DNA from 2 places in the Klebsiella ornithinolytica genome. Region 1 is predicted to be linked to the other one. Evidence: predicted binding sites of a transcription regulator. Region 1 holds the regulator's gene; the other holds the start of a gene.
What was found. The regulator Fur, encoded in region 1, represses iron uptake genes when iron is present. The targets are predictions, from matches to a motif close to ATAATAATGAGAACNACTATCAA.
Positions count from the first base shown of each region.

Region 2: the regulator Fur is predicted to act here: its motif matches at 2,743-2,765, upstream of feoA (ferrous iron transporter A).

Region 1 covers NZ_CP130153.1:3,948,756-3,955,970, reverse strand. The annotation lists gene nagE (N-acetylglucosamine-specific PTS transporter subunit IIBC) at 1-395, shown strand, start outside; gene glnS (glutamine--tRNA ligase) at 574-2,241, shown strand; gene chiP (chitoporin ChiP) at 2,697-4,100, shown strand; gene Q1L34_RS18885 (ChiQ/YbfN family lipoprotein) at 4,148-4,480, shown strand; gene Q1L34_RS18880 (hypothetical protein) at 4,535-4,750, shown strand; gene fur (ferric iron uptake transcriptional regulator) at 4,813-5,265, opposite strand; gene fldA (flavodoxin FldA) at 5,558-6,088, opposite strand; gene ybfE (LexA regulated protein) at 6,238-6,531, opposite strand; gene ybfF (esterase) at 6,665-7,215, opposite strand, start outside.
Region 2 covers NZ_CP130153.1:398,081-405,295, forward strand. The annotation lists gene feoC ([Fe-S]-dependent transcriptional repressor FeoC) at 1-51, opposite strand, end outside; gene feoB (Fe(2+) transporter permease subunit FeoB) at 61-2,379, opposite strand; gene feoA (ferrous iron transporter A) at 2,409-2,636, opposite strand; gene Q1L34_RS01795 (Tex family protein) at 3,044-5,374, opposite strand; gene greB (transcription elongation factor GreB) at 5,477-5,950, opposite strand; gene ompR (osmolarity response regulator transcription factor OmpR) at 6,198-6,917, shown strand; gene envZ (two-component system sensor histidine kinase EnvZ) at 6,914-7,215, shown strand, end outside.

The DNA.
Region 1 (7,215 bases):
CCTTCGCCAGCAAAGCGGTCGGCGATGGCGTGGCGGTGAAACCGACCGACAAAACCGTCGTAGCTCCGGCTGCCGGTACCGTCGTGAAGATCTTCAACACCAACCATGCGTTCTGCCTGGAAACGGAAAATGGCGCGGAAATCGTCGTCCATATGGGCATTGATACCGTGGCGCTGAACGGCCAGGGCTTCAAACGACTGGTTGAAGAAGGTGCGGAAGTGCAGGCTGGCCAGCCGATTCTGGAAATGGATCTGGACTACCTGAATGCCAATGCCCGTTCAATGATCAGCCCCGTCGTGTGCAGCAACAGCGACGATTACAGTGCGCTGGTGATTCTGGCAACCGGTAAGGTGGTGGCAGGTCAGACGCCGCTGTATGAGATTAAAGGCAAGTAAGGCTCCTGAGTAGCGTTTATGCCTGAGCGGCGGGGGGAAACCTCCGCCGCTTTTTTTTAGCCCATCTGACCCCATAATCTTCTTCAGATACGTATTTTCAGTAACTAATAGTTGTCTCTACGCCCCGCTTGTAAGATCATGTGCCGTTATACGTTGTTTACGCTTTGAGGAACCCACGATGAGTGAGGCAGAAGCCCGCCCGACTAACTTTATTCGTCAGATCATTGATGAAGATCTGGCTACTGGTAAGCACACCACCGTTCATACTCGTTTCCCGCCGGAACCGAACGGTTATCTGCACATTGGCCATGCGAAGTCTATTTGCCTGAACTTTGGTATTGCTCAGGATTATCAGGGCCAATGCAACCTGCGTTTCGATGACACCAACCCGGTGAAAGAAGATATCGAATACGTGGAGTCGATTAAAAACGACGTGCAGTGGTTAGGTTTCCACTGGTCCGGGGATGTTTGCTACTCGTCTGATTACTTTGACCAGCTGCACCAGTATGCCATTGAGCTGATCAACAAAGGCCTGGCCTATGTTGACGAACTGTCGGCGGATGAGATTCGCGAATACCGCGGTTCGCTGAAAGCGCCGGGTAAAAACAGCCCGTATCGCGATCGCAGCGTGGAAGAGAACCTGGCGCTGTTTGAAAAAATGCGTGCCGGTGGTTTTGAAGAGGGGAAAGCCTGCCTGCGTGCAAAAATCGATATGGCCTCGCCGTTTATCGTCATGCGCGATCCGGTGCTGTACCGCATTAAATTTGCCGATCATCATCAGACCGGCAGCAAGTGGTGCATCTATCCGATGTACGACTTCACGCACTGCATTAGCGATGCGCTGGAAGGCATTACGCACTCCCTGTGTACCCTCGAGTTCCAGGACAACCGTCGCCTGTATGATTGGGTGCTGGACAACATCAGCATCCCGGTTCACCCGCGTCAGTATGAATTCTCCCGTCTGAATCTCGAATATACCGTGATGTCCAAGCGTAAGCTGAACCAGCTGGTTACCGAGAAGCACGTAGAAGGCTGGGATGACCCGCGTATGCCGACCATTTCCGGTCTGCGTCGTCGCGGCTATACCGCCAGTTCTATTCGTGAATTCTGCAAGCGCATTGGCGTGACCAAGCAGGACAACACCATTGAGATGGCGTCACTGGAATCCTGCATCCGCGAAGATCTCAATGAAAACGCGCCGCGCGCCATGGCCGTTATCGACCCGGTTAAGCTGGTCATTGAAAACTACCTGCAGGGTGCAAGCGAAATGGTGACGATGCCGAATCATCCGAACAAACCGGAGATGGGCAGCCGTGAAGTACCGTTTAGCGCGGAGATCTGGATTGACCGCGCCGACTTCCGTGAAGAGGCGAATAAGCAGTACAAGCGCCTGGTGCTGGGTAAAGAAGTTCGCCTGCGTAATGCCTACGTGATCAAGGCCGAGCGTGTAGAGAAGGACGAAGAGGGGACGATCACCACGATCTTCTGTACCTATGACGCCGATACGCTGAGCAAAGATCCTGCCGATGGTCGTAAGGTGAAGGGCGTTATCCATTGGGTCAGCGCGGCACACGCGCTGCCGGTGGAGATTCGTCTGTACGATCGTCTGTTCAGCGTGCCGAATCCGGGCGCGGAAGAAGACTTCCTGACGGTGATGAACCCTGAATCGTTGGTGATCAAGCAGGGCTTCGCTGAACCGAGCCTGGCCACTGCGGAAGCCAGCAAAGCCTATCAGTTTGAGCGTGAAGGTTATTTCTGTCTCGATAGCCGCTATGCAACCGCAACGCATCTGGTGTTTAACCGCACCGTGGGTCTGCGTGATACCTGGGCTAAAGTCGGCGAGTAAATTTTTCGTCGCGGCCCGGCCGTCGTCTCTGTGTCAAAACGCCGCATTTAGCGGCGTTTTTTTTTATTTTGGAATCAGTGAATTAAGTTCGTTATTTTTGCGATGCGAATTAATCTTGTTTACTGTTTGTCATATCTGTCAGCTCTGCCACTCCTCCCACCGGTACACAAAACGGCTGTAAGCGCTTTCATTCTGTATTTTCTTTCTATTTAGTAATTACTTACGCATAAAAAAGGATGAGGCCTGATATTGTTACAAAAAGAAATAGAATATGTGCGCTTTGTCATAATCTTAAGCTTTGATCGGCGAAAGAGATTGATAATTCGCGTCACGAAAAATAGTCTATCAACAGTGGTTACGCGGCTTTTACCGCTCCACCTTTTTAGCAGTCTTATTTATTTTTTCGCGGCTTGCCTTTGGCTCCGCGTTTTTAAAACGTCAAAGAGGATATGCACATGCGTACGTTTAGTGGCAAACGTAGTACGCTGGCGCTGGCTATTGCCGCCGTCACCGCGATGTCGGGCTGGATCGTTGTTCCGCAGGCCAGCGCAGCAGGTTTTATTGATGATTCCACCTTAACCGGCGGCATCTACTACTGGCAGCGTGAGCGCGACCGGAAAGATGTGACCGACGGCGATAAATACAAAACCAACCTTTCCCATTCGACCTGGAACGCCAATCTGGATTTCCAGTCCGGCTATGCCGCTGATATGTTTGGTATTGACGTGGCTGCCTTCACCGCAATTGAAATGGCGGAAAGCAGCGAAAGCGGTCACCCGAACGAAATTGCCTTCTCCTCAAAGAATAAAGCCTACGACGAAGATTACTCTGGCGATAAGAGCGGAATCAGCCTGTATAAAGCTGCGGCGAAATTTAAATATGGCCCGGTGTGGGCTCGCGGCGGTTATATCCAGCCAACCGGGCAAACGCTGCTGGCTCCGCACTGGAGCTTTATGCCGGGTACTTACCAGGGGGCTGAAGCCGGCGCCAACTTTGATTACGGTGATGCCGGCGCGCTGAGTTTCTCCTATATGTGGACGAACGAATACAAAGCGCCATGGCACATCGAGATGGATAATTTCTACCAGAACGACAAGAAAACCAAAGTCGATTATCTGCACTCCCTGGGCGCCAAATACGATTTTAAAAATGACCTCGTGCTGGAAGCGGCGTTTGGCCAGGCTGAAGGCTATATCGACCAGTATTTTGCCAAGGCCAGCTACAAATTTGATATCGCGGGTACGCCGTTAAACACCAGCTACCAGTTCTATGGCACGCGCGACAAAGTCAGTAACGGCGGCACGAACGATATCTACGACGGGACTGCCTGGCTGCAGGCGCTGACCTTTGGCTACAAGGTTGCTGATGTCCTCGACCTGCGTCTGGAAGGCACCTGGGTGAAAGCTGAAGGCCAGCAGGGCTACTTCCTGCAGCGTATGACCCCGACCTATGCCTCTTCCAACGGTCGTCTTGATGTATGGTGGGATAACCGTTCTGACTTCAACGCCAACGGTGAAAAAGCGGTGTTCTTCGGCGCGATGTATGACATGAAAAACTGGAATATGCCGGGCTGGGCGTTTGGCGCCTCTTACGTCTACGCATGGGATGCCAAACCGGGCAGAATGTCCACGCCGGACGCCTATTACAATCCGGACAAACGGCTGGAAGAGTCCGCGTATAGCCTCGATGCCATGTACACCGTACAGGACGGCCGGGCAAAAGGAACGCTGTTTAAACTGCACTTTACCCAATACGACAACCACTCCGACATCCCGAGCTGGAGCGGTGGCTATGGCAATATCTTCCAGGATGAGCGTGACGTGAAGTTCATGGTTATTGCTCCGTTCACTATTTTCTGATGCCGCGGCGGCAGGCGTAAACCTGCCGCAAACCTGAGAGGTCAATTATGAAGAAGCTATTGCTCATCGCGGTTATGGCATCGGGCCTGGTAGCCTGTACGCAGTCCCCCGCGCCAAAAGAAGATACGAAACTAAAAGATGCTTACAGCGCCTGTATCAATACGGCGGAAGGGAATCCGGATAAGGTTCAGGCCTGCCAGAGCGTTCTCGACGTGCTGAAAGAAGATAAACAGCATCAGGCGTTTGCCAGCCAGGAAAGCGTGCGCGTTCTGGATTACCAACAGTGTATTCAGGCGACCCGTACCGGCAATGACCAGGCGGTGAAAGCGCGTTGCGATCGTATCTGGAAAGAGATTCGCAGCAACAACACCAGGCCCTGATCGCGGGCGCCAGCTCCTGTCAGTAAAAACGCCTGATGTTAACCATCAGGCGTTTTGCATGGCGCGCAATCCTGTGGCGATGTTCAGGCACTGATTGCCGTGGCTGCCCGGGGCTACGCATTCCCCACCAATCTTGATACCGACCCACCATTAGGTGGAATGGTACCGAAAACCCAACAGGCTCTGGTACGAGAAGCGCTGGCAAACCGCTGGGATGAGGAACCGTTTACCCGTGCTTTCGACGAGCATACCGCGCGCAGAAAAGGGTAGGCGTTTGCACATAAAAAAAGCCAACCGTCAGGTTGGCTTTTTGTGGTCCACGCGGTGGGAAATTACTTTTCCAGCGCGTCGTGTGCATGTTCATCTTCGCGGCAGTCGCCTTCCGCACAGTGACCGTAAAGGTACAGACTGTGGTTGGTCAGACGGATGCCGTGGCGGTGGGCGATTTCACGCTGACGCGCTTCGATAGACTCATCGCTGAATTCGATCACTTTGCCACAATCGAGACAAATAAGATGATCGTGATGGTGCTGCTGGGTCAGTTCGAAAACAGATTTACCGCCTTCGAAGTTGTGGCGAGTCACAATGCCAGCATCATCAAACTGGTTCAGCACGCGATAAACGGTAGCGAGACCAATCTCTTCACCCATGTCGATCAGGCGCTTGTATAAATCTTCCGCACTGACGTGATGGTTATCCGGTTCCTGCAGGACTTCCAGGATTTTTAATCGTGGAAGTGTGACTTTCAGGCCAGCCTTCTTTAATGCGGTATTGTTGTCAGTCATGCGGAATCTGTCCTGTTGCTAAACGATCTACTTCCATCAGCGGAAGTAATACAGAGAATCACCCGATGCAATGCGTCTCATTATAGAACTGCCATCGTTAAATGAAAACTGCAAGTATCGGGCCTTGTATGCTGTCAAAAACGAGGTCCCAGCTACAAACTACGTCACCTGACCTCGTTAAATCAGAGGACATTGTACAGATATGTGATTAAAAGTTAAAAACTTGTAGCTATTAGTTTGATTGCTTCTATCTATTAATGCGGCGAAACTTAACGGTAACGCCGCACAATCATCAGGCGTTTTTGATTTCTTCGAGGTGCAGCTCTTCAGAGACCTGCTTAACCCACTGAGTCACGCGTTCGTTGGTCAGTTCCGGCTGGCGGTCTTCATCGATAGCCAGGCCGACGAAGTGATCGTCATCCGCCAGGCCTTTAGAGGCTTCAAAATGATAGCCCGCGGTCGGCCAGTGGCCAACGATGGTGGCGCCGCGCGGTTCAATGATGTCGCGGATGGTGCCCAGCGCGTCACAGAAGTATTCCGCGTAGTCTTCCTGATCGCCGCAGCCAAACAGCGCAACCAGTTTACCGTTAAAGTCGACCTCTTCCAGCGTCGGGAAAAAGTCATCCCAGTCGCACTGAGCTTCACCGTAGTACCAGGTCGGAATGCCGAGCAGCAGGATGTCGTAGGCTTCCAGATCTTCTTTGCTGCTCTTGGCAATGTCGTGAACATCAGCAACATCTTTACCAAGCTGCTTCTGAATCATTTTTGCAATATTCTCGGTGTTGCCCGTGTCGCTGCCAAAAAAGATGCCGATGATTGCCATGAGTAAAATAACCTCTTGAAACTTAATGATGTGGTAGTGGCGTAATGCCCGCAGATAACGGCAATCATAGCAGAACAGGGGAGGGCGCGGAAACAGCAATCACGCCCGACTGCACACTCTGCTACATGAAAGTGTTTTTTTGAGGATTTTCAGGCTTTATCCCGGCTGTGCAGGGTTGCCAGCTGGTTCATCAGCATCTCTTCGATCAAATCGCTGCGGTTCATATTGCGAGCTTCCGCCAGCTCGTTGAGCGCATCAACCGCTTCAGCGTTGAGTTTTAACTCCACACGCTTCAGGCCGCGAACTTTGTCGCGTTTGAGCTGATTGCGTTTATTTATGCGCAGTTGTTCATCGCGCGAAAGCGGATTGGTCTTTGGTCTACCCGGGCGACGCTCGGTTGCGAACAAATCTAATGTCGTACGGTCCGTTTGTTCTTTTGCCATGATTCAGAGTGACTTCGGGGAAACAAGTTGCCGGGCTATAGCCGACACAGATAGCGCGCCATAATACATCAGGCGAACCGCTGCGCCAACGACCGCGGGCATTCTGCAGCGCGGTCGGGCAGTTTTTAGCCAGTTAAGCCTGCAAAGCGGTCAGATAGCGACGAATGGCGCGCAGGACGGCTTCCGGTTTCTCCGCATGCACCCAGTGGCCGGCGCCGGCGATGACGTGCGCTCGCGCCTGTGGGAACTGGGCGAGCAGGGTATCGCGATACTCATCGGTGACGTACGGCGAGTTGCCTCCCGGGATGAACAGGGTCGGATGAGGCCAGGCAGGAACCGTTTGCCAGCCCACGATGTGCGGATATTGATCCCATAATACCGGTACGTTGAAGCGCCACTGGCCATCAACGAAGGATTTCAGCAGAAACTGAATCACGCCTTCTTCCTGCAGATGTTGGCGCATCACCGTGGCCGCCTGCTGACGGGACGCGGCGCCGGCGTCGGTGACGGCATTGATGGCGTTGAAAATTTCATCATGACGGCGCACGTGGTAGTCCACCGGGGCAATATCAATGGCGACCAGGCCAGCGATGCGCTCCGGCGCCAGTGCGGTAAGCGCCATGACCGCTTTCCCCCCCATCGAATGACCAATAAAGATGGCTTTCTCTATCTGCCGATCGTCAA
Region 2 (7,215 bases), 2.0 Mb from region 1:
CATACGCCCCTGCAGGGCCAGCATATCGCGTACTTCAATCAACGACGCCATGATAACTCCTTAGTGACAATCACCTGCCGGACTCTGGCAGCAGGATGACGGCGTTTTACGCGTCGCCAGCAGGGAGACATCAACCCGACTGCGTGCCCGGCGCAACAGAGCAAAGACTATGATGTTAAACAGCACCACCGCCAGGATACACACCAGACTGTAGCGCGGATGCTGGCTGAAACTCACGGTCTGGTAGTACAGCGTAGAGAGCGAGTAGGCGATGTTCAGTCCCCATAAGATGGAGAATGACATCCAGCCGCGGCTGGATTCGCGAGCGATAGCCCCCATCACCGAGATGCACGGAATATAGAGCAGAACGAAAATCAGGTAGCTGTAGGCGGCCGCCGCGCTGCCGAATTTGCTGCCCATGACCCCCATGGCGCCGGTTTCCATTTCACCATCGCCTTTGCTGGCTTCGATAGGGTTAGCCAGAACGCTCAGGCTGAAGGTATCTTTCAGGCTCTGCCAGGTTTCGTCCAGCGCGGCCAGCAGTTCGTCGCCGAGGTGGAACTCCTGCGGATTAAACGCTTCATTCTGAATATCTTCGGCGGTGTAGAGCGTGTTCAGCGTCCCGACGACCACCTCTTTCGCCATTGCGCCGGTAAACAGTCCGACGGTGGCCTGCCAGTTATCTTCATGCACGCCAATAGGTTTAAAAATCGGCGTGATAATACGACTGACGGAGGCCAGCGCCGAATCGTTAATGTTGTCCACCAGCTTACCGTTAAGCGAGAAGCTGTTCAGGGCGCTAAGGAAGATACTGACGATGACGATAACTTTACCCGCGCGCAGCACAAAGCCTTTCAGCCGTTGCCAGGTCTGGATGACCAGACTTTTGATATGCGGGACGTGGTAGACCGGTAGCTCCATTACGAACGGCGATGCTTCGCCGCGCATAATGGTGTGTTTGAGCATCAGGCCGGTCAGGATAGCCATCACGATCCCGAGCAGATACAGCGAGAAGACCGCCAGCGCGCCATTCTGACCAAAGAACGCGGCGGCGAACACGGCGAAGATCGCCAGGCGCGCGCCGCAGGACATAAACGGCGCCATCATGATGGTCATCAGGCGTTCGCGCGGTGCATCCAGCGTGCGCGCCCCCATCACCGACGGCACGTTGCAGCCGAAGCCGACAATCAGCGGCACGAAAGATTTCCCCGGTAGCCCCAGCGCCTGCATCAAGCGGTCCATGACGAATGCCGCTCGCGCCATATAGCCGGAATCCTCAAGGAAGGAGAGGAACAGATACATCATGCCGATTTGCGGCACCAGCGGCAGCACGGTGTTGATACCGCCGCCCAGCCCCTGGGCAAGGAAAACGGTTAGCCAGTCCGGGAAATGCAGGGTATAGCCCAGCCACTGAATGCCGTGAATAAAGATAGCCACGGACCCGGCGTCAAAGATGGGTTGTAACGCGCCGCCGATGTTGATCGCCAGCAGGAACATCAGGTACATGACAAATAAGAAGATGGGCAGCCCCAGCACGCGGCTGAGGATGATTTTGTCCATCGCGGTGGTGAAACGACTCGGTTCAGCGGTGAGCGTGTTGCTGACGGCGTCGCAGATGGCGGCAATGCTCTGATAGCGAGCATCCGCGATGTGCAGCGCCGGATCGGCAATTTCCGCACTCAGATTCGCCAGGGCATCGTCGAGCTTATGCGCAGCGTTTCCGGCGTACTCGCGGCTGTAAATATCGCCTTCCAGCATCTGCAGACCCAGCCAGCAACGCTGACGTTGCGGAATTTCTGGCGCCATTTCCTGAGCCAGCTTTTCGGCTTCACGCAGCAGCGGCTGCGGGTAGTGCACCAGCTCAAGCGACGTATTTTGCTGGTGGCGGTCGACGGCCATTTTTAAGGCTTCGATACCGCGTCCGCGAGTCGAGACCAGCGGGATCACCGGGCAACCCAGGCGGGCTGCCAGCGCGTCAACGTCGATCCGGATTTTTTGCTTTTCGGCAATATCCAGCATATTCAACGCAACGATGCAGGGGATGCCCAGCTCCAGCAGCTGCAGCGTCAGATAGAGGTTGCGTTCCAGGTTTGAGGCGTCGACCACGTTAATCAGCATGTCGGCATCGCCGCTGAGGATATAGTGACAGGCGATCTGCTCATCTAAAGAGGTCTGTGAAGAGATCGTCGTCAGCGAATAGGTGCCGGGCAAGTCTACCAGCGTGACCTGGTGGTCGGTGGTGGTAAAGGCTCCTTCTTTGCGTTCGACGGTGACCCCGGCCCAGTTGCCGACGCGCTGACGAGCGCCGGTAAGCTGATTAAATAATGTTGTTTTGCCGGAGTTCGGATTACCAATTAAACCAAGAGTTAACTTTTTCATATTTCAGACTCTGAGTATCGGGTCAGGTGTTATTGTGCAACCGCTTCCAGTTCTATTAAATCGAGATCTTTTTTGCGTAATACCAGACTTACACGTCGGGTTTCGATATGCACGGGATCGCCGAGCGGCGCGACGCGGACCACATTAAAAGAGGAACCTGGCAGCATGCCAAGAGACAATAGTTTCTGACGATAAGCCGGACTAATATCACGAGAGAAACCCGTGATTTTCCACGCACTATCAGGAGTGAATTGCATAGGGCCTACCTGTAATCGCTAACTGAACGAGAGTTTACCGTGTGCGGTCATCGCACAGTACCGGGGAGCATAGTCAACGGAGAAGAAGATATATTTACTATGAATGATGATAATGATAATGGTTTTTATCATCAATACATAAATGGTTTAATAATCGACATTTGCCGGAAATATGCTGTTTTTTTGATATGACGCAAGGTCTGCACTGTAGCGCTAAATAAGGGTAATATTTATTTTGTCATTTAATGTTTAATTAAGGTTTCATTGGTTAACAAAATGAAACCTTAATAAATAACTTATTTACTCGCCTTTATTAGCCAGAGCTAATCGGTTTCCGGAGTATACCAACATGGGGTCAGAGAATAAGGCGGAGAAAGCGGCCCCTGCAATGAGGGGCCGGGAAAGGGTTAGCGTTTTTTACCCATGGCTGCTGCCAGCGCGTCCATCATGGCGCTGTTGCCAGCGGACTGCGCCTCACGGCCGCGCGGCTTCGCCGCTTTTGCCGCCGGGCGGTTGCCCTGCGCACGATCGCTCCCGCCGCCGCGCCGGGTGTTGCTCTCGCCCGGCTGCTCGTCAAGACGCATGGTCAGTGCGATGCGTTTACGCTGCAGGTCGACCTCCATCACTTTAACCTGCACGATATCGCCAGCTTTGACGACGGTATGCGGATCGTCGACGAATTTATTCGACAGCGACGAAATATGCACCAGGCCATCCTGGTGAACGCCGATATCGACAAAGGCGCCAAAGTTGGTGACGTTGGTAACCGCACCTTCCAGTACCATGCCAGGCAGCAGGTCGTTCATGGTTTCCACGCCATCGGCGAACTTCGCAGTTTTAAACTCCGGACGCGGGTCGCGGCCGGGTTTTTCCAGCTCTTTGATAATGTCGGTGACGGTTGGCACACCGAATTTCTCATCGGTGAAGTCGGCCGCTTTCAGATTGCGTAATTCGCTGCTGTTGCCCATCAGATCGCTTAACGCCTGCCGGGTGGCGGCCAGAATGCGCTCGACGATAGGATATGCTTCCGGGTGAACGGTGGAGGCATCCAGCGGGTTGTCGCCGTGGTTGATGCGCAGGAACCCGGCGCACTGCTCGAAGGCTTTGGGACCGAGGCGGCTGACTTTCAGCAGCTGCTGACGGTTCTGGAACTGGCCGTTTTCATCACGCCAGGCGACGATGTTCTGCGCCATCATCCGCGTCAGGCCCGCCACGCGGGTAAGCAGCGGCACGGAAGCGGTGTTCAGATCCACGCCGACGGCGTTAACACAGTCTTCGACCACCGCATCCAGCTTGCGCGCCAGCTGTGACTGGCTGACGTCGTGCTGGTACTGGCCCACGCCGATGGACTTCGGATCGATTTTAACCAGCTCGGCCAGCGGATCCTGCAGACGACGGGCAATTGAAACGGCGCCGCGCAGAGAAACATCGAGGTCCGGGAACTCCAGGGCCGCCAGTTCGGAAGCTGAGTAGACGGAAGCCCCGGCTTCGCTGACGATCACTTTCTGCGCGGTGACTTTCGGGAACTGTTGCTGCACATCGAGGAAGAAGCGCTCGGTTTCGCGGGAGGCGGTGCCGTTGCCGATAGCGACCAGTTCAACGTTGTGCTTTTCACACAGCGCGGCGACGACAGATGCCGCTTTGGCGGCCTGTCCGGTGTGCGGATAGATGGTGTCTGTGGCGACCAGTTTACCGGTGCCATCTACCACGGCGACTTTCACGCCGGTACGCAGGCCTGGGTCGAGGCCCATGGTGGCGCGCAACCCGGCGGGGGCGGCCATCAGCAGATCGTGCAGGTTACGGGCAAACACGTTGATGGCTTCATCTTCCGCGCGTTCGCGCACGGTGCCCATCAGCTCGGTTTCCAGGTGCATCAGCACCTTAATGCGCCATGTCCAGCTGACAACCCCTTTGCGCCAGCTGTCGGCTGCGGCATTGTTCAAGCGTAAACCGAGATGGTCGATAATAATCTGTTCGCAGTGGCTCTCTTTCGGCGGCTCGTCAAACTGCGGGTCGGCATTCAGGGCCAGCTGCAGGATGCCTTCATTACGGCCGCGGAACATCGCCAGCGCGCGGTGCGAAGGGACGGTAGCGATAGGCTCATGGTGATCGAAGTAGTCGCGGAATTTTGCCCCTTCCTCTTCTTTGCCGCCCACTACCGTGGCAACCAGGTGCGCATTCTTCCACAGGTAGTCACGCACCTTCGCCAGCAGCGCGGCGTCTTCAGCAAAGCGCTCCATCAGGATATAACGCGCGCCATCCAGTGCGGCTTTGGTATCGGCGACGCCTTTATCGGCATCGACAAACTTCGCCGCTTCTGTTTCCGGATCGTGGGACGGTTCGTTCCATAGCAGATCCGCCAGCGGCTCCAGCCCGGCTTCAATGGCGATTTGCCCGCGGGTGCGGCGTTTCGGTTTATATGGCAGGTAAAGGTCTTCGAGCTCGGTTTTGCTCAGCGTGGTGGTAATCGCCTTTTCCAGCGCATCGGTCAGCTTACCCTGTTCGCCGATCGATTTGAGGATCGATTGACGGCGGTCTTCCAGTTCACGCAGATAACCAAGGCGGGTTTCCAGATTACGCAGCTGCGTGTCATCCAGACCGCCGGTGACTTCTTTACGATAGCGTGCGATAAACGGCACGGTGTTCCCTTCATCAAGCAGGCGAACGGCAGCTTCTACCTGTTCAGACCTGGCCTGAAGTTCACCCGCAATAATGCGGCAGAGCGAATCATTCATCATGTCTATTTCATCTTGTGGATCGAAAATCAGGGGGATAGTTATACGGACTGGCACGGCAAAATGCCAGTCGTGGCACGAGGCTCTCAGATTGTTCCGGACGCGCTATTTCACATATTCGATATTGTTGACGTACCAGCTGGCTTCGCCGGCGGGCGTGTTGACCACCGCCAGGTCGCCGACCTCTTTTTTCAGCAGCGCGCGAGCCATCGGCGAGTCGATAGAGATGTAGTCTTTACGTCCGAAAATCTCATCGTAACCGACGATGCGAAAGCGCTTGGTGTCGCCATCATCGTTTTCGATTTCAACCCACGCGCCGAAAAACACCTTGCCCTCCTGCTGCGGGGAGTAATCGACGATTTTCAGATTTTCCAGACATTTGGTGAGATAGCGTACCCGGCGGTCGATTTCACGCAGCCGTTTTTTGTTGTACTGGTAATCGGCATTTTCGCTACGATCGCCAAGGCTGGCCGCCCAGGTCACTTTTTTGGTGACCTCAGGGCGTTCTTCACGCCACAAATAGTCCATTTCTTTTTTAAGTTTTTCATACCCTTCACGGGTGATCAGCGGCGTTTTCATTTATCGTTCTACCTTCTGATTGTCGGACACTGTACGCGGCGGTGTGCGGTTGCGCACAATTCGTAGTGCGTAATAATACCGACAGGATAAATAATGTGTCTTATGATTAAATGTATACTTAAGCTGCTGTTAAATATGCTTTGTAACAATTTAGCCTGGAATATATACCAGATTTAGCTGGTCGGCGACCCGGGCTTTTTTGAGAATACGCACTGACAATTGCAGTGAACCTTTGGGAGTATAAACAATGCAAGAGAATTATAAGATTCTGGTTGTCGACGACGACATGCGCCTGCGTGCGCTGCTCGAACGTTATCTGACCGAGCAAGGCTTCCAGGTTCGAAGCGTCGCCAACGCTGAACAAATGGATCGTCTGTTGACTCGTGAGTCCTTCCACCTGATGGTGCTGGATTTGATGCTGCCGGGCGAAGATGGTCTCTCCATTTGTCGTCGTCTGCGTAGCCAAAGCAACCCGATGCCGATCATTATGGTTACGGCGAAAGGGGAAGAGGTTGACCGTATTGTGGGCCTCGAAATCGGTGCGGACGACTATATTCCAAAACCGTTCAACCCGCGTGAGCTGCTGGCCCGTATCCGCGCCGTGCTGCGTCGCCAGGCGAATGAGCTGCCGGGTGCGCCGTCACAGGAAGAGGCGGTCATCGCCTTTGGTAAATTCAAGCTGAATCTCGGCACCCGCGAGATGTTCCGTGAAGATGAACCGATGCCGCTGACCAGCGGTGAATTTGCGGTACTGAAAGCGCTGGTTAGCCATCCGCGTGAGCCGCTCTCCCGCGATAAACTGATGAACCTTGCTCGCGGTCGCGAATATTCCGCGATGGAGCGTTCCATCGATGTACAAATTTCCCGTCTGCGCCGCATGGTCGAAGAGGATCCGGCCCATCCGCGTTACATCCAGACCGTGTGGGGGCTAGGCTACGTCTTCGTACCGGACGGCTCTAAGGCATGAAACGCGTGCGTTTTTCGCCGCGAAGCTCGTTTGCTCGCACCCTGTTATTGATTGTCACCTTGCTGTTTGTCAGCCTGGTGACGACCTATCTGGTGGTGCTGAATTTTGCGATTCTACCGAGCCTCCAGCAGTTTAATAAGGTGCTGGCATACGAAGTGCGTATGCTGATGACCGATAAACTGCAGCTGGAGGATGGCACCCAGCTGGTGGTGCCGCCGGCGTTTCGTCGCGAAATTTATCGCGAACTGGGCATTTCGCTCTATTCCAATGAAGCGGCGGAAGACGCAGGCCTGCGCTG